3 regions of the Clostridium novyi NT genome follow, and region 1 is predicted to be linked to each of the others. Evidence: riboswitches for the same ligand, from Rfam matches in the RefSeq annotation. Region 1 holds a riboswitch; each other region holds the start of a gene.
The links. A riboswitch is a leader RNA that binds a small molecule or an ion and turns the genes downstream of it on or off. The one in region 1 is predicted to bind thiamine pyrophosphate.

Region 2: linked by a shared signal. The riboswitch ahead of thiT (energy-coupled thiamine transporter ThiT) and the one ahead of thiD (bifunctional hydroxymethylpyrimidine kinase/phosphomethylpyrimidine kinase) in region 1 are both predicted to bind thiamine pyrophosphate.
Region 3: linked by a shared signal. The riboswitch ahead of thiC (phosphomethylpyrimidine synthase ThiC) and the one ahead of thiD (bifunctional hydroxymethylpyrimidine kinase/phosphomethylpyrimidine kinase) in region 1 are both predicted to bind thiamine pyrophosphate.

What each region holds. Positions count from the first base shown of each region.
Region 1 covers NC_008593.1:1,912,361-1,923,451, reverse strand. The annotation lists gene NT01CX_RS12330 (hypothetical protein) at 1-39, shown strand, start outside; gene thiE (thiamine phosphate synthase) at 89-703, opposite strand; gene thiM (hydroxyethylthiazole kinase) at 694-1,491, opposite strand; gene thiD (bifunctional hydroxymethylpyrimidine kinase/phosphomethylpyrimidine kinase) at 1,520-2,323, opposite strand; TPP riboswitch at 2,497-2,599, opposite strand; gene NT01CX_RS08900 (patatin-like phospholipase family protein) at 2,775-3,713, shown strand; gene NT01CX_RS08895 (GntR family transcriptional regulator) at 3,923-4,303, shown strand; gene NT01CX_RS08890 (ABC transporter ATP-binding protein) at 4,300-5,193, shown strand; gene NT01CX_RS08885 (ABC-2 transporter permease) at 5,177-6,334, shown strand; gene NT01CX_RS08880 (ABC transporter ATP-binding protein) at 6,350-7,261, shown strand; gene NT01CX_RS08875 (ABC transporter permease subunit) at 7,261-8,463, shown strand; gene NT01CX_RS08870 (NUDIX hydrolase) at 8,911-9,432, shown strand; gene ndk (nucleoside-diphosphate kinase) at 9,535-9,930, opposite strand; gene NT01CX_RS08860 (diguanylate cyclase) at 10,136-11,091, shown strand, end outside.
Region 2 covers NC_008593.1:592,582-603,672, reverse strand. The annotation lists gene NT01CX_RS02850 (NEAT domain-containing protein) at 1-1,285, opposite strand, end outside; gene NT01CX_RS02845 (PTS sugar transporter subunit IIA) at 1,480-1,929, opposite strand; gene NT01CX_RS02840 (GNAT family N-acetyltransferase) at 2,074-2,589, opposite strand; gene thiT (energy-coupled thiamine transporter ThiT) at 2,813-3,400, opposite strand; TPP riboswitch at 3,611-3,718, opposite strand; gene NT01CX_RS02830 (pseudouridine synthase) at 3,768-4,457, opposite strand; gene NT01CX_RS02825 (NupC/NupG family nucleoside CNT transporter) at 4,621-5,802, opposite strand; gene thiH (2-iminoacetate synthase ThiH) at 5,992-7,152, opposite strand; gene NT01CX_RS02815 (thiazole synthase) at 7,164-7,934, opposite strand; gene NT01CX_RS02810 (hypothetical protein) at 8,197-10,191, opposite strand; gene NT01CX_RS02805 (toll/interleukin-1 receptor domain-containing protein) at 10,389-10,928, opposite strand.
Region 3 covers NC_008593.1:1,746,395-1,757,485, reverse strand. The annotation lists gene NT01CX_RS08190 (sugar phosphate nucleotidyltransferase) at 1-595, shown strand, start outside; gene NT01CX_RS08185 (ketoacyl-ACP synthase III) at 729-1,733, shown strand; gene gdhA (NADP-specific glutamate dehydrogenase) at 1,950-3,293, shown strand; gene NT01CX_RS08175 (SoxR reducing system RseC family protein) at 3,446-3,871, shown strand; gene NT01CX_RS08170 (ABC transporter ATP-binding protein) at 3,979-4,710, shown strand; gene NT01CX_RS08165 (SufB/SufD family protein) at 4,716-5,636, shown strand; gene NT01CX_RS08160 (MutS-related protein) at 5,686-7,266, opposite strand; gene thiC (phosphomethylpyrimidine synthase ThiC) at 7,401-8,714, opposite strand; TPP riboswitch at 8,819-8,917, opposite strand; gene NT01CX_RS08150 (hypothetical protein) at 8,980-9,636, opposite strand; gene nadA (quinolinate synthase NadA) at 9,873-10,769, shown strand; gene NT01CX_RS08140 (L-aspartate oxidase) at 10,781-11,091, shown strand, end outside.

The DNA.
Region 1 (11,091 bases):
TATAAAAAAGAATCGGTATTAGAAATAGATGATGAATAAAAAATAGCTAATGGACATTAATTTTAATCCATTAGCTATTAAACATATATTAAATATTTGCTAAAGTTTTAGATGCACCTTGTATATCATCATTTTTTAAAATAGCAGATATAACAGAAATGCCATCTACACCAGTTGCTAAAACTGATTTGGCATTTTCTTTATTTATTCCTCCTATAGCTACTGAAGGAATAGTTATTTTTTCAGTGATTTCTTTTAAACCAGCAAGTCCTATTGGTTCATCAATATCTTTTTTAGTTCCTGTAAAAAATACTGTTCCAAGTCCTACATAATCTGCTCCAGCTTTTTCAGCTTCAATGGCTTCTTTAACATTACCGGCAGAAATTCCTATAACTTTATCATCTCCAAGAATTTTTCTTGCAAGTTCTATTGGCATATCACTTTGACCAAGATGAACTCCATCTGCATTTATGGCAAGTGCTATATCAATTCTATCATTTATTAAAAGAGGAACATTGTATTTAGTTGTAACCTCTTGTACTTCTCTTGCTATATTATAAAAGTCACGAGTAGATATATTTTTTTCTCTAACTTGAACAAGAGTTGCACCACCTTTTATAGCATCTTCAACACATTCTGCTAAAGAGCGTCCATTTAAAAAGCTTCTATCTGTAATTAAATATAATTTATAGTTTATATCCATTTAATTTTACCTTCTTTCCTTAAATGATTTTCCTTTAATAAATAAATATTGTCTATAAGTTTAACTTTAAAGCTACCAGGTCCAATAACCTCTTTTTCAGTATGCTCTGCTGCTATATTCATAGATAATATGGATGTGATTGTAGCAATAAATTTGTCATCTTCAACTCCAGCAGTTGCAGCAGTTAAAGCTCCAACCATACATCCAGCACCAGTAATTAAAGTTAACATTTTAGATCCATTTTCAATTAATGCTGTTCTTTTTCCATCTGTTACTATATCTTTAACCCCAGTTGCAGCTACTATGCATTTATATTTTTTAGCTAGAGAAATACAAGCATCTATAGAATCATTGCCATTATCTATGGAGTCAACTCCTCGTGTTTTAGCATTATATCCTGCAAGAGATTTAATTTCGCCTATATTTCCTTTTATAATGTCAATTCTTCCTATTTCAAAAAGCTTTTCTATAAGAGCTATTTTATGTGGAACTGCACCACAGGCAACAGGGTCAAGTACAACAGGAATATTATTATTCTTAGCTGATATACATACCATTAAAATTGATTGTTCTTGTTCTCGTGTTAATGTGCCTAAGTTTATATAGATACAAGAAGCTAGTTTAGCAAAATCATAACTTTCATCAAATGATTCTACCATAGCAGGGGAAGCTCCATAAGCTAATAACATATTGGCACAATCATTTATAGTTACATAGTTTGTTATAGAATGTACTAATGGAGTTTTCTCTTTAACTTTTTTAAAGTTAATACAAATATTTTCTAACATTTAATATCCTCCTATTTAAATAATAAAACTATTTATAGTTTAAATTAGCTCTTTCATATAGGTCTATAAAGTGTCCAACAGGACCAACTCCATGTCCAATTGGAAAAGAGTTTTTAATTGCTACAGTAATATATTCTTTAGAAAGCTTTACTGAATCTTCTATACTGTAGCCTTTAGCTATGTAACTTGCAATGGCTGAAGAAAGGGTACATCCAGTACCATGTGTATTTTTAGTTGCTATTCTTTTTCCTTCTAATGTTATAAATTTTTTATCATAATAAAGAATGTCTGTTGAGTCATTACATCTATGTCCACCTTTAACCAGTACGTTTTTAGCACCTAATTTATTTATTTTTAATGCAGCTTCCATCATTTCTTCTTGGCAAGTAATTTTCATGTTAGAAAGCTCTTCAGCTTCAGGTATATTTGGTGTCACTATGTCTACAATTTTAATTAGCTCTTTTAATTCTTCAATAGCTTCTGGCTTTAAAAGATAATATCCACTTTTAGATATCATTACAGGGTCTAATACTATATTTGTTACTTTATATTCTATTAAAAGTTCTTTTATTGTTTTTATAATTTCTGAATTAGATACCATACCTATTTTTACAGAGTCAACTTTAATATCATCAAATATAGCTCTAATTTGAGCTTCTACTATTTCTTTTGTGATTTCTTGAACAGCAATAACTCCTTTAGTATTTTGGGCTGTTACAGCTGATATTACACTCATTCCATATACTCCAAGAGCACTCATGGTTTTTAAATCAGCTTGTATACCAGCACCGCCACAACTATCGGAACCGGCAATAGTTAATACATTTTTCATAGATTATTCCTCCTAATATAATAGACACAAATTTTTAATGTTATGTAGTAATCCTGCATTTTTAGGGATACCTTGTAATAATTAATTAACTAACGGAACCTAAGTTTATAACTTAATTAATAAAAAAGCGCTCATATGTAAAACATTATGAGCGCATAAAAGCAATAATAAAAATATGAAACTATATTGCTTCCTCCGCTAGAATTACCTAGTTTCAGGTTCTAAGGGTTAGAAAAATTTCTTCTCAGCCTAAGTTAGGCACCCCTGCAACTTAATGTTTGATTTTATTATAATTATAGCATAATTACATATTTTTTGCATTTTATTTAAATGAAGTAATTAATAAAGTTTATTTATTTCATCATAATTTGTGGAAATGTATATAATTTGTATGTAACTTATAATGATATGAAGAATATTATAAAGTGAATGAATATATTTAGGAGTTATTATGAAAATTGATGCTGTATTTGAAGGTGGAGGAGTAAAAGGAATTGGTTTAGTTGGAGCTGTAGCGTGTTTAGAGGATAAAGGCTGTATAATAGAGAATGTTGCAGGAACATCGGCTGGAGCGATGATAGCTGCATTAGTAGCGGTAGGATATACTAGCAAAGAACTAAGAGAAATTATTATAAACATAGATTATAGTAAATTTTTAGATGAAAAGTTTTTATATAATTTTAAGCCTACAGAGTTTATAAGTAAGGGCGTCTCTTTGATAAAAAATAAGGGGATATATTCTGGAGATGCTATAGAAAAGTTTATGAGAATGTTACTTATTGCAAAGGGAAAAACAAAGTTTAAGGATGTAAGTAAAAATGGAAAAAGTCGTTTAAAAATAATTGCTTCGGATATAACTAGAGGAGATATGCTTATTTTACCTGATGATATAAAAAAATATGGCATTAATCCAATGGAAATGGATATTGCAAGAGCTGTTAGAATGAGCATAAGCATCCCCCTTTATTTTAAACCAGTTAAGCTTAAATACAAAAATAAAGTAAGCTTTATAGTTGATGGAGGAATACTTAGCAATTATCCTATATGGATATTTGATGTAGATGGAATACCTAAATGGCCTACCATAGGAATGAAACTTATATCTAATAGTAGTAGTTTTACATCTAAGGGAGAGGATGATTTTATTCATTTTGTAATGGATATAAATAAAGCTATGTTAAATAAAAATGAAGAGGTATATGTTACTAATAAAAATTGGGTAAGGACAATACCAATACCTACATTAGGTGTTAATACAACAGATTTTGATATAGATAAAAAAACTAGCTTAAAGCTTTTTAAAGCAGGGTATAAAAGTGCAGAAAGGTTTTTGAGTAAGTGGGATTTTAATGAGTATAAAAAGAGATATAGAAGTCAGAATAAAAATTGATTGCAAAGTAGTAATTGCAATCAATTTTTTTATTTTGAAAAAATGGGGTTTACAAACTTAAGTAATAGCATTATACTAATAGTGTACTAAGTGTACTAGTTAAATTAATACACTTAGTACACTTAATACACTTCATATATTTAAATGTATTTTATTAAATTCAATGTGGCGTATGTTAAGTAGATTTTTATTTGGGAGGTGAAAGAAATTTGATAAAAATCGATAGTAGAAATAGTCGGCCTATATACGAGCAAATAATAGATTCAATAAAAGAGAATATTTTAAAGGGGATACTAAGACCTGGAGATAAGCTTCCGTCAGTTAGAGAAATGTCATCCATGATTACTGCTAATCCTAATACTGTTAGTAGAGCATATATGGAACTTGAAAGACAAGGAGTTACTGAAACTCTAAGAGGAAAAGGTACATTTGTATCTTCTAATTATAAACCTAAAGTGGAGGAAGAAAGCATGGAAAAGTTAAAGGATGATATTAAAAAAATTATAGTAGAAGCATATTATATGGGAATTGAAAAGGAAGATATGATAGAAATTATAGAGGATCTTTATAAAGAGGTGAAAAAGAAATGATAAAGGTTACTGATGTTTCAAAAACATTAGGTGATAAGAAAGTTTTAAACAATATAAGTTTTGAAGTGAAAAAGGGAAGTATTTTTGGACTTATAGGACCTAATGGAGCAGGTAAAACAACTATTATAAAGCATCTAGTGGGAATTTATGATGTGGATAATGGAAAAATAACAGTAAATGACGAGCCAATTTATGAAAATCCTAAAATAAAGAAAACTATTGGATATATAACTGATGATAATAATTTTATTAATACGTTTAACTTAAAAACTATTGCTAAGTTTTATAAGTTATCTTATGAAAATTTCGATATAGAAAAATTTTTTAAATTAAATGAGATATTTAAGTTACCTGTAAAAAAGTCCATAAGAAAATTTTCAAAAGGTATGAAAATGAGAGTTTCAATAATGATTAATTTAAGTATTATGCCAGATATATTAGTTTTAGACGAGCCTACAAATGGACTTGATCCTATAGTTAAGAAGAAGTTTTTTAAGATTTTACTAGAAGAAGTGGTAGATAGGGGAACAACAATTATAATATCATCACACAATTTAAATGAACTTGAAAGAATTTGTGATAGTATTGCAATAATCAATGGAGGTGAGATTAAATATTTAAATTCCATAGAAAATATGAAACAGTCTATTAGAAAAATACAGGTAGTATTTAGAGAAAATCCTCCAAAAGATTTAGAAAAATGGGACGATGTGATTAATGTTGAGAAAATAGGAAGAGTGCATAATATAGTTACAAAAAATTATGGAGAAGAATTTTTAAATAAATTAGATAGCTGTGGAATTATGTTTAGAGAGGAAATAGATTTAAGTCTTGAAGATATGTTTATATACTCTGTTGGGGAGGAGGTAAATTATGAAGAATTATTTTAATAAAGCTCTGTTTTATAAAGAATGGAGAAATATAAGAGCAATAGCAATAATATTTTATTTGCAAGTGTTATCAATGATTATAATGCCATTTATAAATACAATTGATTCTATAAAGGAATGCAGAAATTATGGAGATATGTCTCAATCACAAATATTTGCAATGAACAAACAGTCATTATTTAGGCATTTAGAAAATAGAGATACGTTTGTTCTTATGGCTATTTTAATTATAGCTATTGCTACATGTGTTGTTGGATATGACTTAATTGGGAGAAAATATGATATTTTAAGTTCCATGCCATTTAAAAAGAAAGAAATTATATTTACAAAATGGCTTTCTATATTTATAACAATGATAGTTCCTTTAGCCATAGGATATTTTATCATATATGCAGTGTATCTTATGAATATAAACTTGCTTGGAAGTTATGTTACTTCTAGAATGATTTTAACTTGGATTTGTATGAATTTATTGGTTAGTATATTTATTCTTACATTTATAATGCTTATACAATGTTTAAGTGGAATATGTGGTTTAGGTGGAATAGTAGGAGCAATATTTTTAATATTACCAATTGGATTATCAATGCTTGTAAATGAAATTATATCATTATATGGATTTAGTAAGGATTCTACATACTTTCAGGGTATACAAGATAAAATAGTTGATATATGTTCTTCATTAACGCCTTCATCTTATTGTTTTAGAATTGTATACGAGATACCTGACCATAATGAATCTTACAATTATTATACTAACATGTATTACTCTAATAGGTATTGTATACCCAATAAATTTAAAATTTTAATATTAATAATTGCTACTATAATTACATTTGCATTGATGATTTATGCATTCAATAGGTTTAAACTTGAAAAGATAGGGAATATTATTGCCTTTAAGCCACTAGAACCTATATTTAAAATCGGAGTATCTGTATGCTTTGGGTTACTTGGAGCGGCTTTTACATCTTCAATAACATCTTCACATTATGATTTATGGAAGTTAAGAGAAATAAATGCTCCAGAATTAGTAACTTTAAGTAATAAAGCATTTACAATTACAATTCTTATGGGAATACTTTGTGGATGTTTGGTTTATGTTATAACAAATAAAATTCTTGAAGCAAATAAAAAATAAAAGGGAGGCAATATGATGAATGTTCTTGAAGTTAAGAATGTACGAAAACGTCTTGGTAAAAGAGATATTATAAAAGGAATAGATTTTGAAGTCAAAGAAGGAGAAATTTTTGGATTTTTAGGTCCAAATGGAGCTGGAAAAACTACTACTATAAGGATGCTTGTAGGACTTATTGCTCCAAACTCTGGTAACATAATTATAAATGGACATGATATTTCAAAAGAAAGAGAATTAGCATTAAGTGCAGTTGGAGCGGTTGTTGAAAATCCTGAACTTTATACTTATTTATCAGGAAGAGAAAATTTAATGCAAATTGCAAGAGTAAGAAAGATTGAAAAAAGCTATGTGGAGAAAATTATTGAACTTGTTGGATTAAAAGAAAGAATAAATGATAAAGTAAGAAAGTATTCTCTTGGTATGAAACAAAGATTAGGACTTGCGGCATCATTAATAACAAAACCAAAACTTTTAATATTAGACGAACCAACCAATGGACTTGATCCTACTGGAATTATTGAGTTTAGAAAGATTGTGAAGAAGGTAGCGAAAGAAACAAATGCAGCAATTTTTATATCTTCTCATATATTAAGTGAAATTCAAGTTATGTGCCATAAGGTAGCTTTTATAAATAATGGAGTTATTCAATCTATTGAAAGTATACATGGTGATGTTATAAATAATGAGTTTGAAAATATAGTTTTATCAGTTAAGAATAAAGAAAAATGTAAGGATATATTAGCTACATTAGAGTTTATAAGTGATATAAAGTTAAAAGAAGGATTATTCAAAATGCATGTAAAGAAGGGCTTTGTACCTAAGATTGTATTTGAGCTTGCAAAACGTGATATTGAAATAGAAGAAATATATAAGAGTCACGCAGAACTTGAAGATAGGTATATAGAACTTGTAGAAGGAGGTAAGAACTAATGATATTTACACTTATAAAAAATGAATTTATAAAGATTATGAGTAGAAAAAAAACTTATGTAGTTATTATGGCATTTATTTTATTATTGGGATTTATAGGATTTGGGGTTTACAATTCAGCAAAGAATATGAAAAAAAATAATAAACCAGAAAATAGAATAGCAAGACAGCATGAACAAATAAAAAGTCTAAATGAGATGAAAAATGATCCTAAGATTTCTAAAGAAGATAAAAAACAATTTGATAATGAAATAACTGAAGCATATAAAAGAATAGATGAGATAAAAGAGGAAGTAAAAAAAGGAAAAGTTGATTGGAGAGTTACATTAAAGAAGGAAATTAAAGATACAGAGGAGCAATTAAAACAATCTAAAATTGAAGATGAAGAAAAGGAAAGATTAACTTTAGATTTACAACAAAAAAAGTATTTATTAAGTCATGATATTGAGCCTAATGAAAATAATTTTGATGTAAGAGCCATAGATTATTTACAACAATTATTTATGTTACTTGGAGCTATATTTTTAGTTGTTGGAGTTATAGTGTTTGGTTCTGATATGGTATCAGGTGAATATACACCACCTACAATGAAATTTTTATTAACAGAGCCTGTTTCAAGGGGCAAAATATTATTTTCAAAATTTGTAACATTAGTAGTTTCATCAACTGTATTTATAGTAGGAATTGAGCTTGTAGCTTTTCTAGTAATGGGGCTTATATTTAAATTTGGAGATTTTAATTACCCAGTACAAGTTGGAACAAAATTTGTATATAATTTAGCAGCAAAACCTGAAATGGGTCAGTCTGCTGTAAAGGCAATAGCTGGAACTACATTTATAATTCCTATGTGGAAACATATAATCAACATGTTTTTATTACAAGCATTATTTATAGTTGCTTGTACAGCATTTACTTTTATGCTATCTACTGTATTAAAAAGTAGTATGGTATCAATGGCATTAAGTATAGTTTTAGTAATAGTATTTAATATATTCTCAGAATTCCCTGCATTAAAAAAGTTAGCACAATATTTATTTGTTAGCTTTGGAAATCCAGAAAATGTTTTAACAGGGCAACTTGTATATAAATTTTCAAATATTAATCTGACTCCAACATTTTCAATTACTGTATTGTTGGTTTGGACAGCTATATGTTATATAATCTCTCACGTTATATTTGTTAAAAAGGATATATTAATCTAATTAATTAATATTTAGAGATAAGTTATAGTTGATAAAGTGCGTATAATAAGGTAAAAACTATAAGGATTATTAAAATATGTAATCAAATTAGATTATAAAAATAAATATATAAAATAAAAAGGTAGATGTTACATTATATAACATCTACCTTAATCTATATGATCAGAAGTTAAAATTTACTCAGCTATTGATTTATTAATAGCTATTTTTATAAATAAGTATTAATAAATTTATCAATAGCAATTAAAAATTCCCAACGGAAACACCTCCAAGTAATTTACAAAGTAATCTTACTATAAGGTACTCTTTAAAAATTTTTAATGCTTTCGTAAAACTTAATTCCTTCTGACAATATATATGATACCCATTTAAAAAGAATATATGTAAAAATTTTTGATATAATATTTTTAAAACACATAATTATAATATTTAGTTGAGGTGATAAATATGGAAGACAAATTAATGTACAATGGATGGCTAAAGGTTTATGGTAGAGAGATTGAAGGAAGAAAATATGATATATTAAAAAATTATGATGCGGTAGCTGCAATCGTATTAAATGAATTTAATGAAATTTTACTTGTAAAGCAATTTAGACCAGCTGTTATGGAAGAAACTTTAGAAATACCAGCAGGTTGCCTAGATATAGAAGGAGAAAGAAAAGAAACTTGTTTAGTTAGAGAATTAAGAGAAGAAACAAATTTAGAAATAAAGGAAGAGGATGTAGAAAAGGTATTAGAATATAAACCAATTATGGGATTTAGTAATAGTACCATGAGTATATTTGAAGTTCGTGTAAAGAAAGATCAAGTAAAAAGTAAAAGTATTTTAAATGATGAGGATGTTACTGAAATTACATGGATTCCTTTAAAAGAATTTGAAGAACAAATTAAAGAAGGAAAAATATTTGATGGTAAAACATTTATGTCATATTTTTATTTAAAATCTAAATCACAAAATTTTAAATAGTAAGAAAATTTTAAGCTTAAGAATATTAATATTCTTAAGCTTAAAATAAATAATGTATGATTCCTAAATAAATCTAATTAAAATACTATGAATAATTAAAAATTAAAACCAAAGCTTAATTTCTTTTTCAGCATTATCAGGACTGTCAGAAGAGTGTACTGAATTTTCAGTCTTTGATATGCCAAAAGTTCCTCTTATAGTATCTTTATCAGCTTTTGAAGGATCGGTATTACCATTAGTTTTTCTAACTGTAGCAATAGCATCTTCTCCTTCAACAACCATAGCGCATAATGGGCTACGAGTTATAAATTCTATAAGTTCCTCATAGTAAGGTTTACCCTTATGTTCAGCGTAATGTTGTTCTGCAATTTCTCTTGTTGCTTTAAGTAATTTTAATGCTGTTATTTTTAAATTCTGTCTTTCGTAAAAAGATATGATTTCCCCAATAATGTTTCTTTCTACTGCATCTGGTTTGATTAATACAAGACTTTTTTCCATATGTATCCCCGCCTTTTTCAGAATTTTAAAAAAATGCTTAAATTTATTATATAACATTTAAGGAATAAAATACAGTAGGAACTAAAAATATACATAGAGTTATATTAGTATCTTATAATATGCATAATAGGAAAATAGTTCATAAAGTGATATAATTATAGTATTAAATGGAAAAATAATACTGAAAAAGTAAGGAAGTGAGTTTGTGGAGCTAATTAACAACAAGTATAAAATTATAAAAAAAATTGAGCAAAATAGGAAGAGTTCATCATATGCTGTACAAGATATTGTAGATAATAAAATAAGAAAATTAATAATAATTAACTCCGATTATTTGTCAAAAACTTTAATTAACTTTCTTATAAACAATTTTACTGACTTATCAAATGTTGAAACAGAAGGAATTTTAAAAGTTTTTAACTTTGGATTAGTAAGTTCAATTGATAATAAAAGATTAGCATATAAACAGTACTATTATACAAGTGAGTATCTAAAGGACTATTACAAAGCAAATGATTTAATAGAAAATCTATCATATAAAGAAATAATTGATGTATATGTTCAAGTATGTATGGCGATAAATTATCTTAATTTAAGGGGAATAAAGTATGAAGAAATAAATCTTGAAAATATTTTATTATATAAGAAAGACAACAAATTAAAAGTTAAACTTATGGATTTAGTTACCTTAGAGGTAGAAAGTTCATACTTAAAAGGGGAAATAAAAGGAGGTCTAATATTTAAGGCGCCAGAAATATTAAATGGTGACAATCCAACTATTGAAAGTGAGATATATTCTTTAGGGGTGTTGGCGGTTATATTATTTTTTATAAAAAATAATATAAAAGTTGATTTTAAAACAGACGTATATTCAACAATTAATGATAATCTATTAGAGTTTGATCAATTATATTTAAATGAAAAAATAAAAAAAATAATAAAAATAATAAAAAAAATGATTAGCAATAATCCAAAGGATCGTTATCACAATATAAATAAAATGGTTCATGATATGAATAAGGTATTAGGAACTAATTATGCGCCATATAATATTAGCGAAATAGAAAAAATTAATGTTAATACTCCAGTGGTAGATAGAGAGTATGAATTAAAAACAATCATATCAGAATATAGATTTATGAAAGAAAAACATGGGGAAAA
Region 2 (11,091 bases), 1.2 Mb from region 1:
TCGGTGCGCTATATTGAATATGATTATTATTATCATTATAGTTGTACAAATTACCCTTAGAATATTTACTTTCTTTAGATTCATTTGCTAAGTTATTTAAATATTCCTCTGCTTTGGTTGGATCATATTCTGTTCCTTCTAAAAATTTAAGTGAATCTTTTTGCATTAACACTCTAAAAGTAACTCTAGCATTATCCATTGGCTCTACATTCATTTTAAATTTTATTTCTGAATCTAAATTAGGTATTTTAAATTTTATTGTTGATATTTTTTCTCCAGTACTATTTGTTTTTACATTTACTACATCATATTTTTGACTCTTATTATTTACTAGAACATCCATGTTATTCATCCAATCACTTCTACTGAAAGTAACCATTGCATACTTTTTACCATTTTTCATTTGAACCTTTATCTTATCTCCAACATAAGTTCCTGCCATAGATGGTTCATTGTTGTTTTCCTTTAAAGCTTTAATATTGACTTCATATAATCCGTCTTTATCTTTATTTGATGCTGTAGTAACTTTTTCATATGATTTTGTTTCACTAGACTGTTTTTGTTTTGTACCCTTTTTATTATCAATATCTTTTTTATCACTTTTCTTATCCTTGTTATGTACTTCTGATTTTTCCATACCATCTGTAGAAGTCTTAGTTTGTGGTTTCTCATTTTCTTTTGGTTGTTGTTTTTCTGAAGTTTCAAATGTAGTTACTTTTTCTCCTACTACTCTAAATGTAACATCTGAGCTCATTGGTACTACATACATATGGAATGTTAATTTAGGATTTACCTTTGGCACTTCAAATTTTATTAATCCTGCAGTATGTTCCATTTCCATTACTTTTGCTTTTCCTGTTTCCTTTTGTGTATGCTCTACCTTCTTTCCTTCTACCTCTATAGATATATTTTTCATCCAATCTAATGCTAGAACATCTATTTCACAATATATTTTCCCGTTTTCTTTTATATATCTTGCTTCTTTATTTAAATATGTTCCAGCCATTGATGGCTCATCATTTTCTTGTTTTAAAGTTTTTATTTCTACTTTTGCTATTAATTCTGATTTATTTTCTGAAGATGTGTTCATATTAATACATGGACTAACTTTATATGTTCCACCTTTAATACTCTCTTCAATATCTTTACACAACTGTTTTTCTTGTATTTTAGGTGCATTTTCTGGATTAGTCACAGCATGAACTACTTGTGGCGTCCCTCCTGCTATTATTATAGCCGTTGCAGCTACTCCAACCCCCTTGTTAATTTTTCTAAAAATGTCCATAAACTCACTTACCCCCATTTATTTTTCAAAATTACTTTTTTTATTATATCATTATTGATTTTAATTTTCAATTATAATTGAGTATCGTTATCACGAATTACTATAACTATTTATATCTTTTTTCCTATTTTTTATGCATAATTAGCAAAAAAATAGTACTAAGAAACTTAATTGTTTCTTAGTACTATTTAAAATTAATAATTATATTTTTCTAATATTTTTATTACTTCTTCTTTACTGTGAGTTTCAAATATTTTTTGTAAATCCTCTTTATTCCTTAATAAATCAACTATTTCAGCTAAAAATTTAATATGATCTTTATTATTTTCAGATGCTATAGTTATAATTAATTTTACAGGATCATTTTTGTCATTTCCAAAATTTACCGGATTTTTTAAAGTAACTAAACTAAAGGAAGTCTTATTAACTCCATCTTCTGGTCTTGCATGAGGTAACACTATATTAGGTGTTATAACCATGTAAGGTCCAAGTTCCTTTAACTTTTCTAATATAGCTTTTTCATATGAATGCTCAACATAGCCTTTGTCTATGAGTATTTTTACTCCAGCCTCTATAGCTTCCTCCCAATTGTTACACTCTACATTTAATTTTATAACCTCTGGTGTTATTACTTCACTTAACATATCTTTACCTTCTCCATATACCACTTATTTTATTTATTTGAAGTTATCATATTTCAAATCTTTAAAATTATACTCCTTTATTGTGGCAATATCAACCAATTTTATAAATTTAACTACAACTCTATACTTACTAAAAAATATATATTAAAAGCTCATAGAAATAAATTCATCTATAGAAATTGAATACTGAATTTCCTTTGGAAGTTCTTTATCTTTTCTAAAACCAACTCTTTTAAATGCTCTCCTTGAACGCTCATTTTTAAAGTTAATTTTTGCTATAACTTCATCAACTCTCCAATTAAAAAATGCATGTTTTAATCCCTCGAAAATAGCATTGGAACCAAGTCCTTTACCCCATTTTTCTCTATCTCCTATAACTACTACCATTTCTGTTGCATCTTTTTTAGGTACTAATCTTAAAAATCCTATAGGCTCTTCTCCCTTTGTATTTGTTGTTATCATAAAAAAAGCTCCATCTTGATTAAATAAATGTGTAAGTATTGGCATATTAACTCTACGCATTACATCTTTAATACTATTACATACGTTATTATATTCATTTAAATATTGGGTAACCATATTATCATGTAACCAATCTATCATTTTCCACGCATCTGATTTGAAAACTTCTCTGCGCAATTTAATACTATTATGTTTCATTAATACATATCCTCCTAAATATAATAAAAAAACCTCGCTATATCTCTAATTATAGATATAACAGGTTTTTCTATAGACACACATTAATGATAACAATATATTATATTTTAAGCAAATATTGTATATAGCTGTTTTTATGGTTACCTAAAGGATACATAGTTTTATATTGATATCCTTTATGAAAAATGCGTATTGCTACCTTATTCAAGGTTGTTTGACTAAATTATTTGTTTATTTTCAATCTTTTTATAGGTAATATTAAAAGAATAATAATGCATAATGCCCCTTCAACTCCAGCATAAGATATATTATACATAAATGAATATAGCCATACATTCATACCCTTTGGCGCATATTGTCCAAAATATACAGCTCCTGAAAGTACATTTACAAATACACTTAAAACTACTGCCATTAAGCTTCCTAATCCTATTTTTATCTTATTATCATTTCCAAATGTTCCTGCTAATCCTAATGCCATAGTTGCAAATATATAATCTAATAAAAACTGAGCAGGATTAACTATTGTAGCTCCATTTAATAATTTAAGTAGTCCAAATAGAATACCACTTGTAAGTCCCAAAGTATTTCCATAAAGTATAGAAAGAAGCATTGTTGGTAGCATAGAAAACAATGTTATTCCTCCCCCTTGAGGAAATTTAATAAACTCTATAAGATACAATACAAATGAAATTGCACTAAACATAGCTATTGTAACCATCTTTTTTGTAGTAAACTGTTCTTTTCTAATTTTTAATATGTATAGTATAAATAAAATTGCACTAACTCCTAAAATAACATAATTAATCATAATTTTCTCCTTCCTTTATGCTTGTACATTTAAAATAATATCTTTAACAGTCAATAATATTTCCAACGTAACATATAAACGATTTATATTAAAACTGTACTATTAGCCTCCCTTTTTTGTATTCCATAGTTATATTCATAAAAAATAAAAGCTATGTTCCAACTTAGAACATAGCTTTTTATATAGATTACTTTAATCCAAAATCTACAATCTTATAACTAATAACTTTTCCTACGTTGGCATTATCCACATCAGGTACAAGGGTTGATAAACTTTATCTCTCAGCCTACATTTAGGTAAGCACCCCTAGTTAAAAATATTCTTTTATGAAATAATTATACATCATTTTTTTATAAAATTCTATAGATTATTTCATTACCATAACTCTTATATTATTTAATTCATCTTCTGTAAAGTGTCTAAAGCTTCCAATATCTATACCGTCAATTTTTAAATTCATAATCCTAATTCTTTTTAATTTTACAACAGTGTATCCAAATGCTCTTGTCATTTTGCGAATTTGTCTATTTAGTCCTTGAGTTAATATAATCTTAAATGTACATTCATCAATCCTTCTTACTATACAAGTTCTTGTTTTAACACCCTTTAATTGAACTCCTTTTGACATGTTTTCTATAAATTCATCATCAAAGGGCTTGTCTACTTTGACTACATATTCTTTTTCATGCATATTTTCAGACTCTAAAATCTTATTTGATAGTTCACCATCATTAGTTAAAATTATTAACCCCTCTGATTTTTTATCTAATCTTCCAACAGGAAAAATGTAATCTCTGTAGTTAACAAAATCTATTATATTGGCTTTTATATCTTTCGATGAAGTACAAGTAATACCAACTGGCTTATTAAGCAAAATATAAACTTTTTTCTTAGGCTTGATTCTTTTGTTGTCTAGTAATATTTCGTCACTTTCCTCTACCCACTGACCAGGAATGCATAGCTTGCCATTTACTATAATTCTATTTTGTTCAATAATTCTATTTGCTTCTTTTCTGGAACAAATTCCATAATTACTTAAAAGTTTGTTTATTCTCATTTACTCCGTCCAATCTTTTTAATTTTAATACTTTTAAAATTTATATAATCTAAATACAAGTAATACTTATTATACATTACAGATATACTTTAGTAAAAATGTTCTTAAAATTTATAATAAAAAAACAGCAACAATATGTATAATATCATTGCTGTTTTTTATTCTATAAAATCAATCCAACAATAGTGGCTGTTAACACACTTACTAGAGTTGCACCATATAATAATTTTAATCCAAAACGTGCAACAACGTTTCCTTGTTCTTCGTGAAGTCCTTTTACTGCACCTGAAATAATTCCGATAGATGAAAAGTTTGCAAATGAAACTAAGAATACAGAAACTATACCAGTTGCTCTTGCTGATAGGTGAACTTCTCCACTTGATAATAAATTCATAGCAACAAATTCATTAGATACTAATTTAGTTGCCATTACACTTGCAGCTTTTATTGATTCATGGAACGGTACTCCCATTAAGAATGCAAATGGAGAGAATACATATCCAAGCATGTTTTGGAAACTAATTTTGAATATTCCCTTAAAGATTGCATTAATCATAGTAATTATAGCTACGAATCCAATTAGCATAGCACCAACTATAACAGCTACTTTGAATCCATCCATAATATATTCTCCAAGAACTTCAAAGAATGTTTGTTTCTTATCTTCTTGAACTACTAATATATCTTCTTCATCTGTTACAGTATATGGATTTATGATTGAGGCTATAATAAATCCACCAAGAAGATTTAAAACAAGGGCTGTTACAACATATCTAGGTTGTAATAAAACCATGTAAGAACCTACTATAGACATTGATACTGTGGACATTGCTGAGGCACATAGTGTATATAATCTGTGTTTTGGTAACAATCCAAGTTGCTTTTTCACAGAAATAAACACCTCTGATTGACCAAGAATTGCTGATGCTACAGCATTGTATGATTCTAATTTTCCCATTCCATTAACTTTACTTAAAACTATACCTATGTACTTAACAATAAAAGGCAGTATCTTCAAATATTGAAGAATACCTATTAAAGCTGAAATAAAAACTATTGGTAGAAGTACACTAATAAAAAATGAAAATTCATTAACATTAACTAGTCCACCAAATACAAAGTTTACTCCTTCTGCAGCCCATTTAAGTAACTCTTCAAAACTTTTCGCAATACCGCCTATTAAATAGTTTCCGAATCCTGTGTTTAATAATATAAAGCCAAATATAAATTGTAAAATGATCATAGTAATTACAGGCTTATACTTTACATTTTTCTTGTCATTACTTCCAATCCAAGCGAGAAGTAAGGTAACAATTAGTCCAATAATTCCAATAATATATTTCATTCTTTTGTTCCTCCTTGAATACTGCATCTTTAAAATAACTCAAATATAATTAAGTATTTTCTATTATCATTAAAAATATGCGTATTCTTCTTCATTTGTAATTTGATTATTAAAGTTTAACATTATCCATTATAAATGCTAGAGAAACGTTTGTGAATGACTATTTAAAATTCAGAATTAATTGATATTTTATACGTAAACGTAGTCATTAGCTACTGGTTGGAGTCCACGCTCTTTTATGGCATTATATACTTCTTTTACAGAACGTGTGTCTGCAATTTCAAATTGGTCATCTCCAACTTCTTTTGAGTCTTCTGCATGACTTCCAATTCCCGTACTAACTCCTGCCGAAATCTTAGTTGCAGCTATTCCAATTACATTGTCACGAAATCTTTTGCATTCTCTTGTTGAAATAGTAATACTTGCAAATGGCATAAAAAGACGATACGCTGTGATGACTTGCAGTAGTTGTGGCTCATGTACGTCTTTTGGATTAATCTTGTCATTGTTAATAATAGGTCTTAGTCTTGGACAAGAAAATGCAATTTCAGCATGTGGATATTTTCTTTGAAGAAGATATGCATGAAGTCCTGTAGCAAAGGCATCTTTACGAAAATCATCTAGTCCAAGTAGTGCTGCAAAACCAACTCCACGCATGCCACCTTTTAATGCTCTTTCTTGAGCATTTGCTCTATACGGGAATATTCTCTTATGTCCTGCTAGATGAAGTGTTTCATATTTATTTGAATTATATGTTTCTTGGAATACGGTAACAAAATCTGCACCGCAATCTTGAAGATATTCATATTCATCAGAATTCATAGGATACACTTCAAGACCTACCATTTTAAAATATTTACGAGCTATTTTACAAGCCTCTCCAATGTACTTTACATCTGACATCTTTCTACTTTCACCAGTTAAAAGTAAAACTTCCTCTAAACCAGTTTCAGCTATAGCCTTCATTTCTTTTTCCATTTCTTCAAAGTTTAATTTTGCACGACGTATTTTGTTATGACAATTAAAACCACAATAAATACAGTAATTTTCGCAATAATTAGCAAGATATAATGGGGTAAACATGTAAACTGAATTTCCAAAATGCTTTCTTGTCTCCATTTGTGCTAACTGAGCCATTTCTTCTAAAAATGGTGTTGCTGCTGGAGACAATAATGCTGCAAAATCTTCTATGGTACGAGAATCATGATTTAAGGCTCTTCTCACATCCATAGCTGTATATTTATCATAGTCATAAGCTTTCATCTTGCTTATAACTTGATCTATTACATCCGATTCTAAAACTTCCATTCCTTCTAAATATTCCATATGGTTTATACGTTGTTCACTCATGTTTTTCCCTCCTATCTTTCTAAAAATCCAGTTAGTGGTGAAGATGCGGCTGCACCCTTGTCTAATACTCTACCTAAACCAGAAAGATATGCTTCACGTCCAGCTTCTATAGCTTTTCTAAATGCACTTGCCATAGTTGGAATATCTCCAGCAGTTGCGATTGCAGTGTTTGCCATAATAGCCGCAGCTCCCATTTCCATAGCTTCACAGGCTTGTGATGGACGACCAATTCCTGCATCAACTATAATTGGAAGGTCAATTTCATCTACTAATATTTTAATAAACTCCTTTGAAGCTAGTCCCTTATTTGAACCAATTGGTGATGCAAGTGGCATAATACAAGATGCTCCAGCATTAACTAAATCACGAGCCACATTTAAATCTGCATGCATATATGGCATTACTACAAATCCTTCTTTAGCAAGAATTTCTGTGGCTTTTATTGTTTCATAGTTATCTGGAAGAAGGTACTTTGAATCATGAATAATTTCAATTTTAACAAAATCTCCACATCCTAGTTCTCTTGCTAATCTTGCAATTCTAACTGCTTCCTCTGCATTTCTTGCTCCAGATGTGTTAGGAAGAAGTGTTACCCCCTTTGGAATATAATCTAAAATATTATCATTCCCATTAGTATTAGCACGTCTTACTGCTAGGGTAATAATTTCTGCTTTTGCACATTCTACTGCTGCCTTAATTAAATCTAAACTATATTTTCCTGATCCTAGTATAAATCTAGATGAGAACTCATGTCCCCCAATTGTTAATACGTCCTTTTTCATTATAAATTCCTCCCCTAAATACAATACTTTTTATGTTTTTTAATTCATTTACTTTTTTATACAGCAAAAAAAGGTCACACGAAGACTTACACCCAAGGTGGTGTACCCCTTCGTGTGACCTTTTTCACACTCTAATGGTATTTTATCATCACTTTACATTGCTGTCAAATTTAAGGTGGTTCGTTGATTAATACTTTTAAAAAAATCTATGTTATTTATATTATATTCTCTATATCAGTAATAAGTGATGTTTTTTGCTATTTTATTTAATCCAGCCTATGTATTTCAAGTCAGATTCTAACCAATTAAATACAAGATTAGTAACAGGCTTCTCACCAAATATATCTAAAATGTTTGATCCACTTAAAGAACGAATCCACTCACTTTTTTCGCGACGTATTACTCTTAATTTCTTCCATACTTTAGAATAATTTTCCATACTTTCATTTCGTCTGTTATTAATATCATCCAATCTAAAATTTACATAAGAACTCTCACCTTTTTGGAGGACTTCAAAATTCCAATTCATTGTTGGTCCTCCATGATATGCATTTTCTCTACTAATATGTATATCTCCATTTAATTTTACAGGAATCAAGTTATATAACGATAAATTTTCTTTAACGAGAGGAAACCATTTTTCCATTATTCTTAAATATTCTTTAATTGCGTTTTCATAAATAAAAACAGTCTTTTCAAGAATTCTTTGGTCTGAATATGGATCCCACACCCAGCCACCATTTCCTTTATAAGGAATATCATGTTTAGGCCATGGTGCACTTATAAACGTCTGCCCTCTATTAATTAACTTATCTATTTCATGAAAATAAAACTTCATATCAATTACTGTATGGTTAATATAAAAATTAGTTGCATATGAATATTTTCTATATTCCTCAATTTCAGAGATACTTATTACATCATCATATAAACTACCCCTATTAGTTAATCTACAACTTAAACCCCATATATATTCATCTAATAAAATACCATCTTCTAATAATAATGGTTTTTGTTTGATCATTTCTTTTAGATTATTACTAAGATATTCTAATGTATCTACCCATGGCCATATTGATTGTGCAATTGGAACATGAGATCTAATATTTCCACCCCAAAATAATAACTCTTTACCATCAAATGCTTTAATGTCTTCATTATAACTTTTTCGATTCCATGATACTGATATTCCTATTCCATCTATATCTACACCTAAGTCTGCAATTTTACCATATCTAAATGGAGCTATTATATAGGCTAAATTTCCTAATCCTTCAATCCATATTTTCATACATTCTTGCAACATCTTTCCGCATTCAATGGCCGTTGGTAATTCACTTTGTCTTGTAGTTTTTATTCCATCTCGTATAATAATAGAAGCAACCCCAGGATATTTACTTACAACTTTACCAAAAATAACTTTTGATTCATCATAAGTTATTTTTCCAAACAATATTGATAAAGGATACCTCCACTTTATTATTTGCTCTTCTGATTTAACAATTTCATCAATATTCTTATATTTAATTCTTAAACCTTCCGCTGAAAGCCATTGGGGTATTATTGAAAGTGGAAAATATAAATACTCACCATCCTCTTTATAAATAAGCCCTGATTTTAATAAATTATCTATATCAAAATCACTTCCTAGTTCACTTAAATGTATCTTTCCTAGTTTTTTATCTATAAAAATAATTGATAATCTAATTATTTGCTCATATATTTTTTCTCTTTGTATAGATAGTTTTGCAATTGATTTGTTAACTAAATAGTCTATCATCCTATTTCTATCAAAAATAAAATTGTTGCAATTATCCTTAATACATAAAGCAAATAAAATACAGAAAAATGGTCTTTCTATAGCCTCCTTAATATCCTTATCTAATTTAAATCCTATTATTGAAGCATATTCTTTTCCAGATATGCATTCAATAATCTCAACTATCTCATCCTCTTTTAAAACAGGTAACTGTTTGATATTATTATTACTAATCAATGACATAGGTCTAGTTGTTAATACAAAATAACAGTTTTCCCATAATTCTTCTAAAAATGTTACCTCATCAATAATTTTATTTACTAGACTATAATCAAGTTCATCTAATCCATCAATAAATATAATATACTTGCTATTTTTATCAAAGAAATATTCTTTTTCTATTTTTGTTTTTAAACTACTTATGCAATTATTCTTTAAATATATTGGAAATCTATCATCTACATCATTTAAATATGCTTCAGCTTGTTTCTGAAACATAATATCTACCGCATATGACTTTCCTACTCCAAATTCCCCAAATAAAATAATTAATCTTGATTCTCTACTATTTATAATATAATCAAATTTATCTTTCTTTATATCTTTTTCAATTATTTCAATAGCTAATTTCCTATCTACCCCATTAGTTCTAAATCTTGAAATACATTTTGCATGTACTTCTTCTAATTCAGTTTTTAGTTTTTTTTTAATTCACTACTATTCCCAAATTTAATCTTACTTAAGATACCTTCATTCTTGCTATCTAATGAAATTATACTACCTAACTGTGGTTTCTTTGTAAGTGGTTGCCCAGTAATATACCTGTATAGTTTCTCAAATTCTCCATTTTGATATAATTTATAATATGTATATGGTTGTAGCGCTAATGGAATTGAATCATTATCTGTAAAAAGTATAGGTAGCACTTTTTCATTGTATTCATCACTATATAATATCTGTGTTATATACTTTCCTTCAAACTTTGCACCGAGCCCAACTCCTATCTTTTCTTCATTTTCAAATCTTTTTTTATAATTTTCTGTACAAACACATAATATATAATCTGACTTTAGTATATTCTCTAACATATATTGTGGCCATCCTTGCACTGGATTTGTAGTATATTGATCTATCTCTGTTTGAATTCCATATTCTATTAATATATCTGCAAGATTTTTAACTTTTTCTTCTAACTCCTGAGAATCATGGCTATAACTAATAAATACTTTAGGCATATTAACCCCTCCTATATCTATAAAATAATATAACACTCTTTCTGATTATAACTTGTCATATATTATACCATATAGCCTTTGCAAATACATTATGTGGATAACCACTATTACAATTTATTCTTCTTTTATAAGCTACTGTTATTATCTATGATTCGGTACTTTT
Region 3 (11,091 bases), 170 kb from region 1:
AAATGTTATAAAAGATGAAAGATACAAGATTTTGAAATCTTTTGTTATGTTAAAAATGGGTAAATTCAAAACTCTAGTTGTACCTATAAAATCATCTAATGCTATGGGTGAAATTGCACAAATGTTTGGAGTTAAATTTATAACAACAAAGATTGATAGAGGAGAAATATTAAATGCATATATTAATAATGAAAAAGATCTTTCTATATTAGAAGTAATAAATGAATATTTACTTACATTAGATGCCATGGCAACAATAATTTTCACACTAAATTTAATGGCTATATACAAAATAAAATTGTCAAAGATTATAAAAGTATTACCTAAATATTATAATCATAAAAAACAAATATATTGTCCTTGGAATAAAAAAGCAGAAGTAATGAGAAAATTAGTTGAAAAAACTAAGAGTAATGTTATGGACATTGTAGAGGGAATAAAAATCAAGTATAAAGACTATTGGATACTTATTCTTCCAGATAGTAGTGAACCTTTATTTAAAATTTACATTGAGTCAATGAGTAAAATAGAATCAAAAAAGATACACTATCATTTAAAAGAAAAGGTTGAAGAAATATTGAAAGAAGACAAGTAGGTGTTATATAATTCCAATATTGTTGAATTATATATAAGAAAAATATATAATATATAAATCATGGAAATTTTTATTTATATAATCATTGTACTCGTGACAATAATTATATTTAATTTGATTAGGAGATGAAGACATGTTTAATAACGTACATATAGTAGGGGTTGGAAGCTATCATCCAAAAAGAATTTTGAAAAATGAATATTTTGTTGAACATTTTAAAAATTTTGATATTGAAAATAAGGCAAAAGGTCTTATGGATAAACTTGGAAGAGAAAAGTTAACTTTAGCTGAAGAAAATGAAAACGCCATAACAATGTCTGTTAAAGCTGCAGAAGAAGCCTTAAAAAAAGCTAATTTATCTTCAGAGGATATAGATATGATAATATCTGCTAGTGATACTCCTGAATATTTAACACCTTGTTGTGCACTTATAATTAGAAATAGATTAAATGCTCATAGAGCTAAGGCTGTTTTCGATGTTAACTGTGATTGTATAGGAATGTTACATGCAATAGATATAGGAACTAAATTTTTAAAGACTGATAAAAATTATAAAAGAGTATTAGTAGTAGGGTCTTTACTTATAAGCCCGTTTGCTCGAGAAGATGATATAGTTGTGTATTCTACAATTGGAGATGGGGCTTCAGCTATTATACTTGAATCGAGAGAAGAAGAGAGAGAATGTGGATTTTTAGGATCAAGAGCATTCACAGATGACAGTTACAATGAAAATATAAGATTTCCTGCATGTGGATTATCAAATATTCCTAAAGAAGGAATAAGTGAATATGAAAGAAAAATGTCATGGAAACCTTTTTCTGTAGACTTTCTTTCAAAAAATTGGACTATATTAATAAAAAAGTTATTAAAAGACAATGGCTTAAAACCAACAGATGTTGAACATTATTTCATGTCTCAATTTTCAAGAGAAGAATTAGAGACTACAATGAGAAAGTTACATGTTGATTTAGATAAAGCTATTTTTATAGCAAATAAATATGGATATACTGGACCAACTAGTCCTATAATGGCTTTAGACGATAAATTACAAGAAGGACCATTTAAAGAAGGGGACATATGTATTTTTTGTTCTGTAGCAGGTGGATATAGTATGTCTGCATTGCTTTATAAATGGTAATATAAAGTAATTCTATTAAATTAAAAGATTCTGTAATATATAACTTGCAGAATCTTTATGCTTTTTAGAAAAATAAAAATTTTCTTCTTAATGAATTTAATAATTTAATAAATAAAGGGATAAAAAATTAATTAAAACTCAATAAAACATATATTATTTTTAATAATTATATGATATTATATACTAAAATTAATAAATTTGTAGGAGGTTTATTTAATGGACGCTAACAAATATGTACAACAAGTATTTGAAGAATTATTACAAAGAAACCCAGGTCAAGATGAATTTCACCAAGCAGTTAAAGAAGTATTAAACTCTTTAGTACCTGTAATGGAAAAACATCCTGAATACATTGAAAATGGGATTTTAGATAGAATAGTTGAACCTGAAAGACAAATCATGTTCAGAGTTCCTTGGGTTGACGATAACGGTAAAGTAAGAGTTAACAGAGGATTTAGAGTTCAATTTAACAGTGCTATAGGACCTTACAAAGGTGGATTAAGATTTCATCCAAGTGTAAACTTAAGTATAATAAAATTCTTAGGATTTGAACAAATATTCAAGAACTCACTTACAGGTCTTCCAATAGGTGGAGGAAAAGGTGGATCTGATTTTGATCCAAAAGGAAAGAGCAATGGAGAAATAATGAGATTCTGCCAAAGCTTCATGACAGAACTTTATAAGTACATAGGACAAGACACAGATGTTCCAGCTGGAGATATTGGTGTAGGTGGAAGAGAAGTTGGATACATGTACGGTCAATACAAGAGAATCAGAAGCATGTATGAAGCAGGAGTATTAACTGGAAAGGGATTAACTTTCGGGGGAAGTCTTGCAAGAACAGAAGCAACAGGATATGGTCTTGTTTACTTTGTAGATGAAATGCTAAAAGGAAAAGGAATGAACTTTGAAGGTAAAAGAGTTGTAGTATCAGGTTCTGGTAATGTTGCAACTTATGCAATTCAAAAGGTTCAACAATTAGGCGGAATAGTTGTTGCTTGTAGTGATTCTAATGGATATGTATATGATAAAGATGGTATTAAATTAAACACAGTAAAACAAATAAAAGAAGTAGAAAGAAAGAGAATTAAAGAATACGTTAAGTTCCATTCTGAAGCTGAATATCATGAAGGAAAAGGAGTTTGGAACATACCTTGTGATATAGCTCTTCCATGTGCAACTCAAAATGAGTTAAATGAAGAAGATGCTAAAACATTAGTTAAAAATGGAGTAATAGCAGTAGGTGAAGGAGCAAACATGCCATCAACTTTAGAAGCTGTTGAAGTATTCCTTCAAAATGGAATATTATTTGCACCTGCAAAAGCAGCTAATGCCGGTGGAGTTGCTGTATCAGCACTTGAAATGTCTCAAAATAGCATTAGATATTCTTGGACATTTGAAGAAGTAGATGAAAAATTACATAACATAATGAAAAACATCTATAGTAATGCAGTTAGATGCGCAGAAGAATACGGTCATAAAGATAACTTAGTTGTTGGAGCTAATATTGCAGGATTTATAAAAGTAGCTGAAGCAATGCTTGCTCAAGGAATAGTTTAATAATATTAAAGATTAAAAATAAAAAAGCAGTGTTAAGGGAGCTTTCTTAACACTGTTTTTATTTAATATTTTTTATATTAAAAGTATTAGAAAAAAAAATAATATATGTTATAATAAACTAGTATATAAACAGCGTGTAGGAGTTGATAAATATGACAGAAGTAGGGTACATAACTTCTGTAAATGGTAACTATGCTTCAGTAGTTTTTAAAAGAAAATCAGGATGTGGAGATAACTGTGCTACTTGTAAGGCAGCATGTTCAGCAGCATCAATAACTACTGAAATAGAAAATACCGCAGGAGCAAAAGTTGGAGATAAGGTAAAGGTTGAAATGGAGCAAAAAACTTTTAATAAAATGCTAGCTTTAGTATATGTATTTCCACTAGTTATGATGATATGTGGTATAGCTATAGGCATTAAAGTATTCTCACAAGCTGGATATAGTAATTATGAAATGTTAAGCTTTTTAGTGGGTATAGTTGCACTTGTAATATCATATACAATATTACACTTCTTTAATAAGAAAACAGCTAAGAAAAGTAATTACTCATTAAAAATAGTAGAGATACTTAAATAGTATTTTATTTATATGTTTCTTTGTGAAATTTATAAAACTGCTTTTTAAAAGCAGTTTTGTTTTGTATTAGTATACATACTATAAAATCTAGAAAAGGGGAAGAACAAATGCTAGAACTTAAAAATTTATCATTAGAAGTTGAAGAAAATGATAAAAAAATTAGTATTTTAGATAACATAAATTTAACATTACAAGATAATAAAATTTATGTTATTACAGGACCTAATGGTGGGGGAAAGTCATCTTTATGTAAAATGATGATGGGTATATATAAACCTACATCAGGTAATATAATTTTAGATGGAGAAGATATTACAAAACTAGATATAACAGGTAGGGCTAATAAACAAATAGGTTATGCATTTCAACAGCCACCACATTTTAAAGGTATGACAGTAAGAGGGCTTTTAAATCTTGCAGGAAAAGATTCTAAGGAAAAAGTTGATGTTCATGAATTATTAAATAATGTAGGACTTTGTACTAAGGATTATATAGATAGAGAGATTAATTCAAGCCTTTCAGGTGGGGAATTAAAGAGAATTGAAATAGCATCAGTACTTGCTAGAGATTTAAAGTTAGCAATTTTTGATGAACCAGAAGCAGGAATTGACTTATGGAGTTTTCAAAGATTAGTTGAAACATTTACTAATATGCATAAAGAAAGAAATACTACAATAGTTATTATTTCTCACCAAGAAAGAATAATTAATTTAGCAGATGAAGTAATTGTTTTGTCTAATGGAAAAATACAAAAAACTACAAGCAAAGAAGAAATTATAAGTGAGATAAAGGCTCAGGCAGCTTGTGATTATTGTGGAACCTGTGAAACTGGGAGGTAGAAGAGATGTCAGAATCAATACAAGAAAAGATATTAAGTAAGATAGATGATACTACTGATTTATATAAAGGGGCGCACAATATAAGAAGTAATGGTGAGTCCGTAAGTAGAAATACAACAATGAATATAAGTATAAAAAGTAAAAAAGAAAAATCAGGATTAGATGTAATCGTTGCCCCAAATACTAAAAAACAAAGTGTCCATGTACCAGTTATAGTTACAGATGTCAATGCTACTGATAAGGTATATAATACTTTTAAAGTAGGGGATAACTCAGATGTAAATATAGTTGCCGGATGTGGAATACATAACTGTACAGCTCAAACTACAGAACATGAAGGAGTTCATGATGTACATGTAGGAAAGAATTGTCATGTTAAGTATATAGAGAAGCACTATGCAGAAAGTGATGGAAAATCTCAAAAAGTATTTAATACAACTACTGTAATTGAAGTTGGAGAAGATTCTACATTTGAAATGGATTTAGTTCAAATAAAAGGGGTAGATAATAGTAAAAAAGAATTAACTATAAATCTTCATAAAAATGCTCATTTAATTGTAACTGAGAGAATTTTTACTGATGAAGATCAAGTTGCTGATTCTAAGGTTAACATAAATCTTAAAGGAGAAGATTCATCAGCACAAATAGTATCTCGTTCAGTAGCTAAGGATAATTCAAGACAAACATTCTACTTTATGATGAATGGTGAAAATAAATCAAGAGGACACATAGAATGTGATTCAATCATAATGGGTAATGCTAGAGTTACATCAATACCAGCTCTTGATGCTAGATGTGAAGATGCAGAATTAATTCATGAAGCTGCCATAGGTAAAATAGCTTCAGAACAATTGATGAAGCTTATGTCACTTGGACTTACAGAGAAGGAAGCAGAAGAAACTATATTAAAAGGATTCCTGAAATAATAAGTAGTAATTTATTTATAATTATCATAAAAGCCGTTAAATGATTAAATCATTCAACGGCTTTTATTCTTTCTTCTGTTTTATTTATTATTTCACTAGGATATCCTAGAAATTTTAGTATTTTTACAGCATTTCTAGTAGGAGATATACCTTCTTTTATTTTGTAATCAAATGTAAGACCGGTGTTTGTAACATCTTCTTTAAAGTAATAACATTTATATCCATTAGTCATTTTTGTAAGTTGTAAATCATGAGTTGCAACTAATGTTAAAGCATTATGGGATGAGAGGTAATTTAATATTTCGCATGATGCATTTATTCTTTCTATAGGATTTGTTCCTCTATATATTTCGTCAATCATACAAAGACAAGGTATATTTTCATTACTTGCATTTATTATTCTAAGCAATGCCTCTGCTTCTGCAAGGTAATAACTTTTTCCGCCTAGTAGATCATCACCAGGTTTAATTGATGTTATTATATTGAAAATACTACTAGAATAAGAATCAGCAATACATGTATATATAGTTTGAGCTAAAAGTGCATTAACGCCAACTGTTCTTAAGAATGTGGACTTACCTGACATATTTGAGCCGGTTATTATAATTCCAAAATTATTTATATCTATAGAGTTAGGTATAGCATTTTGTATTAGTGGATGTTCTAAGTTAGTTACACTTAGAAATTTACTATTATCAACGAAATTTGGTTTTGTATATTTAGGTAATCCGTCTCTAAAAGAAGCTATAGATATAAGAGTATCTATTTTACCAATAATCAAATATAAATCTAACAAATCTTTTTTATGCTTAATTAATGTACTTATAGATTTAAAGTAGTTGATTTCTTTAATAAGAAACATTATGTTTACATAGTCACCTACAATATCTAGAGTTTCAATTCTATTTATAGTAAAGGTGTTTTTGCGTATAGGGTCTAAAGTTTTTAGTAGTGAATTTAACTTATTGTTATATTCCTTTAATTGTTTACAGTTAAGGTATAGTATACTTGCAGCGGCACTTATGGTGTTTCCTAAATAAACCATAGATAAAACTTGTTCTCTTATGACTTTGTTAAGACTATAATGAATGAACATATTTATAAATGATAGTGAAAGGGCAATCATACCGAATCTTGAAAATCCCCAAAATAAACACATAAACAAGGACAATATAAAAGAAAATGAACAAACATAACAAAGTATTTTGTACTTTGGATAGTTTGTTGTTTCTTCAAAAAAAATGGAGTCTACATAGCTATCGGTTTTATCAAGATTATGTAATATTAAAGATATTTTTTCTCTAATTGAGCTATTATCTTGAAAAAAAGAGATTAGTTCATTACGTTTTTCTAATAAAGATTTGTCATACAGTGGAGTTCTTAAAACTTTATATAAATGTTGTTCACCTGGTGTGGAAAATGTTCTATCTATACTACAATATACATCATCCATATTTAAATCTGCCCATGTACTGTCATCTACTGAATTAGATGAGTCGTAAGCATGCTTAAAAAAATTCTTTATTTTAGATAAGTTACGTTTTCTTTTTATGTATTTTCCATAATGAGATTTTATATAGTTTAAAGATTTATTTTGAAAATGAGATCTTATAGTTTTACTAATATTCATGATACGTACCTCCTATGTATTATATTCTACTATAAATATACAAAATATGAAATAAAAAGCGAATAGTCAAAATAAAAAGCTATTGGCTATAATGATAGTCAATAGCTTTTGGAGGCTATATTTTGTATGACTTATTAGTCATCTTCTCTTAAAATATTTATGTTTTTACCATCCATGACCTTATTCATGTTTCTAACTGCGCACATTTTTCCGCACATAGTACAAGTATGTTCATCTTCTGGTATAGATTCAGCTCTATAACGTTTAGCTTTTTCAGGATCAATTGCAAGCTCAAACATAGTATCCCAATCTAAATCACGTCTAGCTCTGCTCATTTTGTTATCCCAGTCTCTTGCTCCAGGAATACCTTTAGCAATGTCTGCTGCATGAGCGGCTATTTTAGTTGCAATTATACCTTCTTTCATATCATCTATGTTTGGAAGTCTAAGATGTTCAGCAGGTGTTACATAGCATAAGAAGTCAGCACCAAATGAAGCTGCAATAGCACCACCTATGGCACTTGTAATATGATCATATCCAGGAGCCACATCTGTTACTATAGGTCCTAAAACATAGAAAGGAGCATTATGACATAATTTCTTTTCAAGAAGCATATTTGTTTTAATTTCACTTAAAGACATATGTCCAGGTCCTTCTATTATAATTTGGACATTTCTTTCCCATGCACGTTTAGTAAGTTCTCCTAAAGTTATTAATTCTTTTATTTGACTAGGATCAGTAGAATCTTCTATACATCCAGGACGACAAGCATCTCCAAGACTTATAGTAACATCATATTTTTCACATATATCTAGTACTTTGTCAAAGTGTTCATAGAAAGGATTTTCTTTATTATTTAATTGCATCCAAGCAAAAAGTAAACTTCCGCCTCTAGATACTAAATTCATAAGTCTAGGATTTCTTTTGAAAACTTCTGCTGTTTCACGATTGATTCCACAGTGAATTGTCATAAAGTCAACTCCATCTTTTGCATGTTTTTCAACAACAGCAAGTAATTCTTCGGCAGTTATATCTTTAAGTTCTTTATCATAAAAACCAATTGCATCGTACATTGGAACTGTCCCAATCATAGCAGGAGACATATCTATAAGTTTTCTTCTAAATTCTTCAGTTTTTCCGTAGCAACTAAGATCCATAATGGCTTCAGCCTTCATTTCTACAGCTTTTTTTACTTTTTCAAGTTCAGCATCTATGTTATAGCAATCTTTTGAAATACCAAGATTTACATTGATTTTAGTTTTTAAGTCTTGTCCAACTCCTTCTGGACTTAAAGATTTATGATTTTTGTTAGCTGGAATTGCTACTTGACCTGTAGCTACTAAATTCATTAATTTAGAAATTTCCATGCATTCTTTTTTTGCTACTATTTCCATTTCCTTAGTTACTATGCCACGTTTAGCAGCATCCATTTGTGTTGTGTAATTCATAGTTTATCCATCCCCTTAACAATTTAATATAAAAAAATAAGCCTTCTATGTAAGAAGGCTTATACTAATAAATAACACAAAATAAGTTTTCATGTTATGTTAATTCAATTAGTCTAGTTGCTTCCCTACGATAGTACTAACTACATCAGGTTCTAAGGGTCAGGTTTTATCCTTCTCAGCTCAAGGCTCCCCCGCAAACGATTAAATATTATGTTTTATAGTTCTAAGTATAAAGTATTTATGCAAATTTGTAAACTATATTATATTATTTAAAAATTATACAGGCATTTTCCGAAGATTTATCTTGTTCATCTAATTTTGAGCAATTCATATAGTTAACATCATTTAATGGAAAATCTTTTTCAGAAATTTTTGTTAAAGCACCATTTTTACCAATATAGAATGCATTGGATTGTTTAGTTATAGAGTTAGAGTGTTTTGATGTAACGAATAAACTATATTTAGAACTAGGTGTTTTGAAAATGTTATGTGCATTTTTCCAAACTGTATCAAGGGAAGTCATAAATTCATCTGTTGAAATCCCCTTAGAAAATTCATTTTCTAAATTTTTATAAGTTCCATTAAACTCTAGTACAATCTCATCATTTTTACATATAGCATCAACGTATTGAAATCTATGAAACTTATTTTTATTTATTAACATGATTTTAAGAGCGGGTTTAGGAGAGGCTTTGTCATAATATAACCAACAACTTAAAACCTTTGCATTTTTATTTATAGAAGGATTATTTTTTATATTATTCCATTGATCTTTAAAACAATAACAGTTCTTACATTCAATAATTTCTCCTTTATTAGATCCATATGTTTGAAACAAATATATGGCAATTAAAACTATAGATACAAAATATATTATACGTATAACGGGATTATTAAATGGTTTTTTAAATTTTATTTTCATTATTAATTACCTCCTCATTAGATAATATATTTATATAATATATTACTTGGTATAAACTCACAATATATTATGGAAAATATTATGTTATATACCAAGATTTAAAGTGTAAAATAAGTATAAAAATGGTTATAAAATATATTGATAAAAATTAAATTAAATGGTATATTATTTAAGGTGTATATACACATGTGTATATATTAAATTATAAGGTGTAGAAGGGCGTGTAATGAATGGAAATTGATTTAAAAGATAAAATTATGAAATTAAAAAAAGAAAAAAATGCAGTTATTTTAGCACATTTTTATCAGCCTAAAGATGTACAAGAAGTAGCGGATTACATAGGGGATTCTTATTTTTTAATTGATGTAGGAGAAAAATGCAAAGAAGATACTATAGTATTTTGTGGAGTGAAATTTATGGCGGAAAGTGCCAAAATTTTATCGCCTAATAAAAAAGTTATTTTTCCAACTCCAAAGGCGATTTGTCCTATGGCTAATATGATTACTAAGGAGGATGTTTTAAAACTAAAGGAAAAACATCCAAATGCTAAAGTAGTTTGCTATATAAATTCTACTGCAGAGGTTAAGTCTGTGGTTGATGTATGTTGCACATCTTCAAATGCAATTGAGATAGTTAATAATTTAGAAAGTAATGAGATAATATTTTTACCAGATAAAAATTTGGGATCATATATACAAGAGAATACACCAAATAAGAAAATTATATTATGGGATGGGTATTGTTATGTTCATAATAAAATAAAAGCTTCGGATATTATAAAAGCTAAGGAGGAATATGGTAATGATATTAATGTTTTAGTCCATCCAGAGTGTAGAAAGGAAGTTAGAGAGTTAGCAGATTATATAGGAAGTACAAAAGGAATCATAAATTTTGCACAAAATAGTAATAGTAAAAAATATCTTATAGTCACAGAATGTGGAGTTATACATGAACTAAAAAAGAAAAACCCAGATAAAGAATTTTATATGTTAGATATGCATTGTTCAAATATGAAAATGAATTCAATTAAGGAAATTTATACTTGCCTTAAAAATTATAATAATGAGGTGAAAATAGATGAAAATATAAAAAGAAAAGCAGTAAGGGCATTGGAAAAAATGCATAGTTTATAGGGGGATTTAATATGGAGGTAGATGTATTAATAGTAGGCACGGGTATAGCAGGACTTTATACTGCTTTGAATTTAAGAAAAGATTTAAAAATAGTTATGATTACTAAAAATAAAATTGATGAATGCAATTCTTATCTTGCTCAAGGCGGAATATCTACAGCTATAAATGATAAGGATAAAAAGTTCTTCATTGAAGATACATTAAAGGCAGGAAGGTATAAAAATGATTTAGAATCGGTAAAAGTTTTAGTACATGAGTCAAAGTACAACATAAGTAAGCTTTTAGATATGGGAATAAGATTTGACATGGATGGAGAAGAACT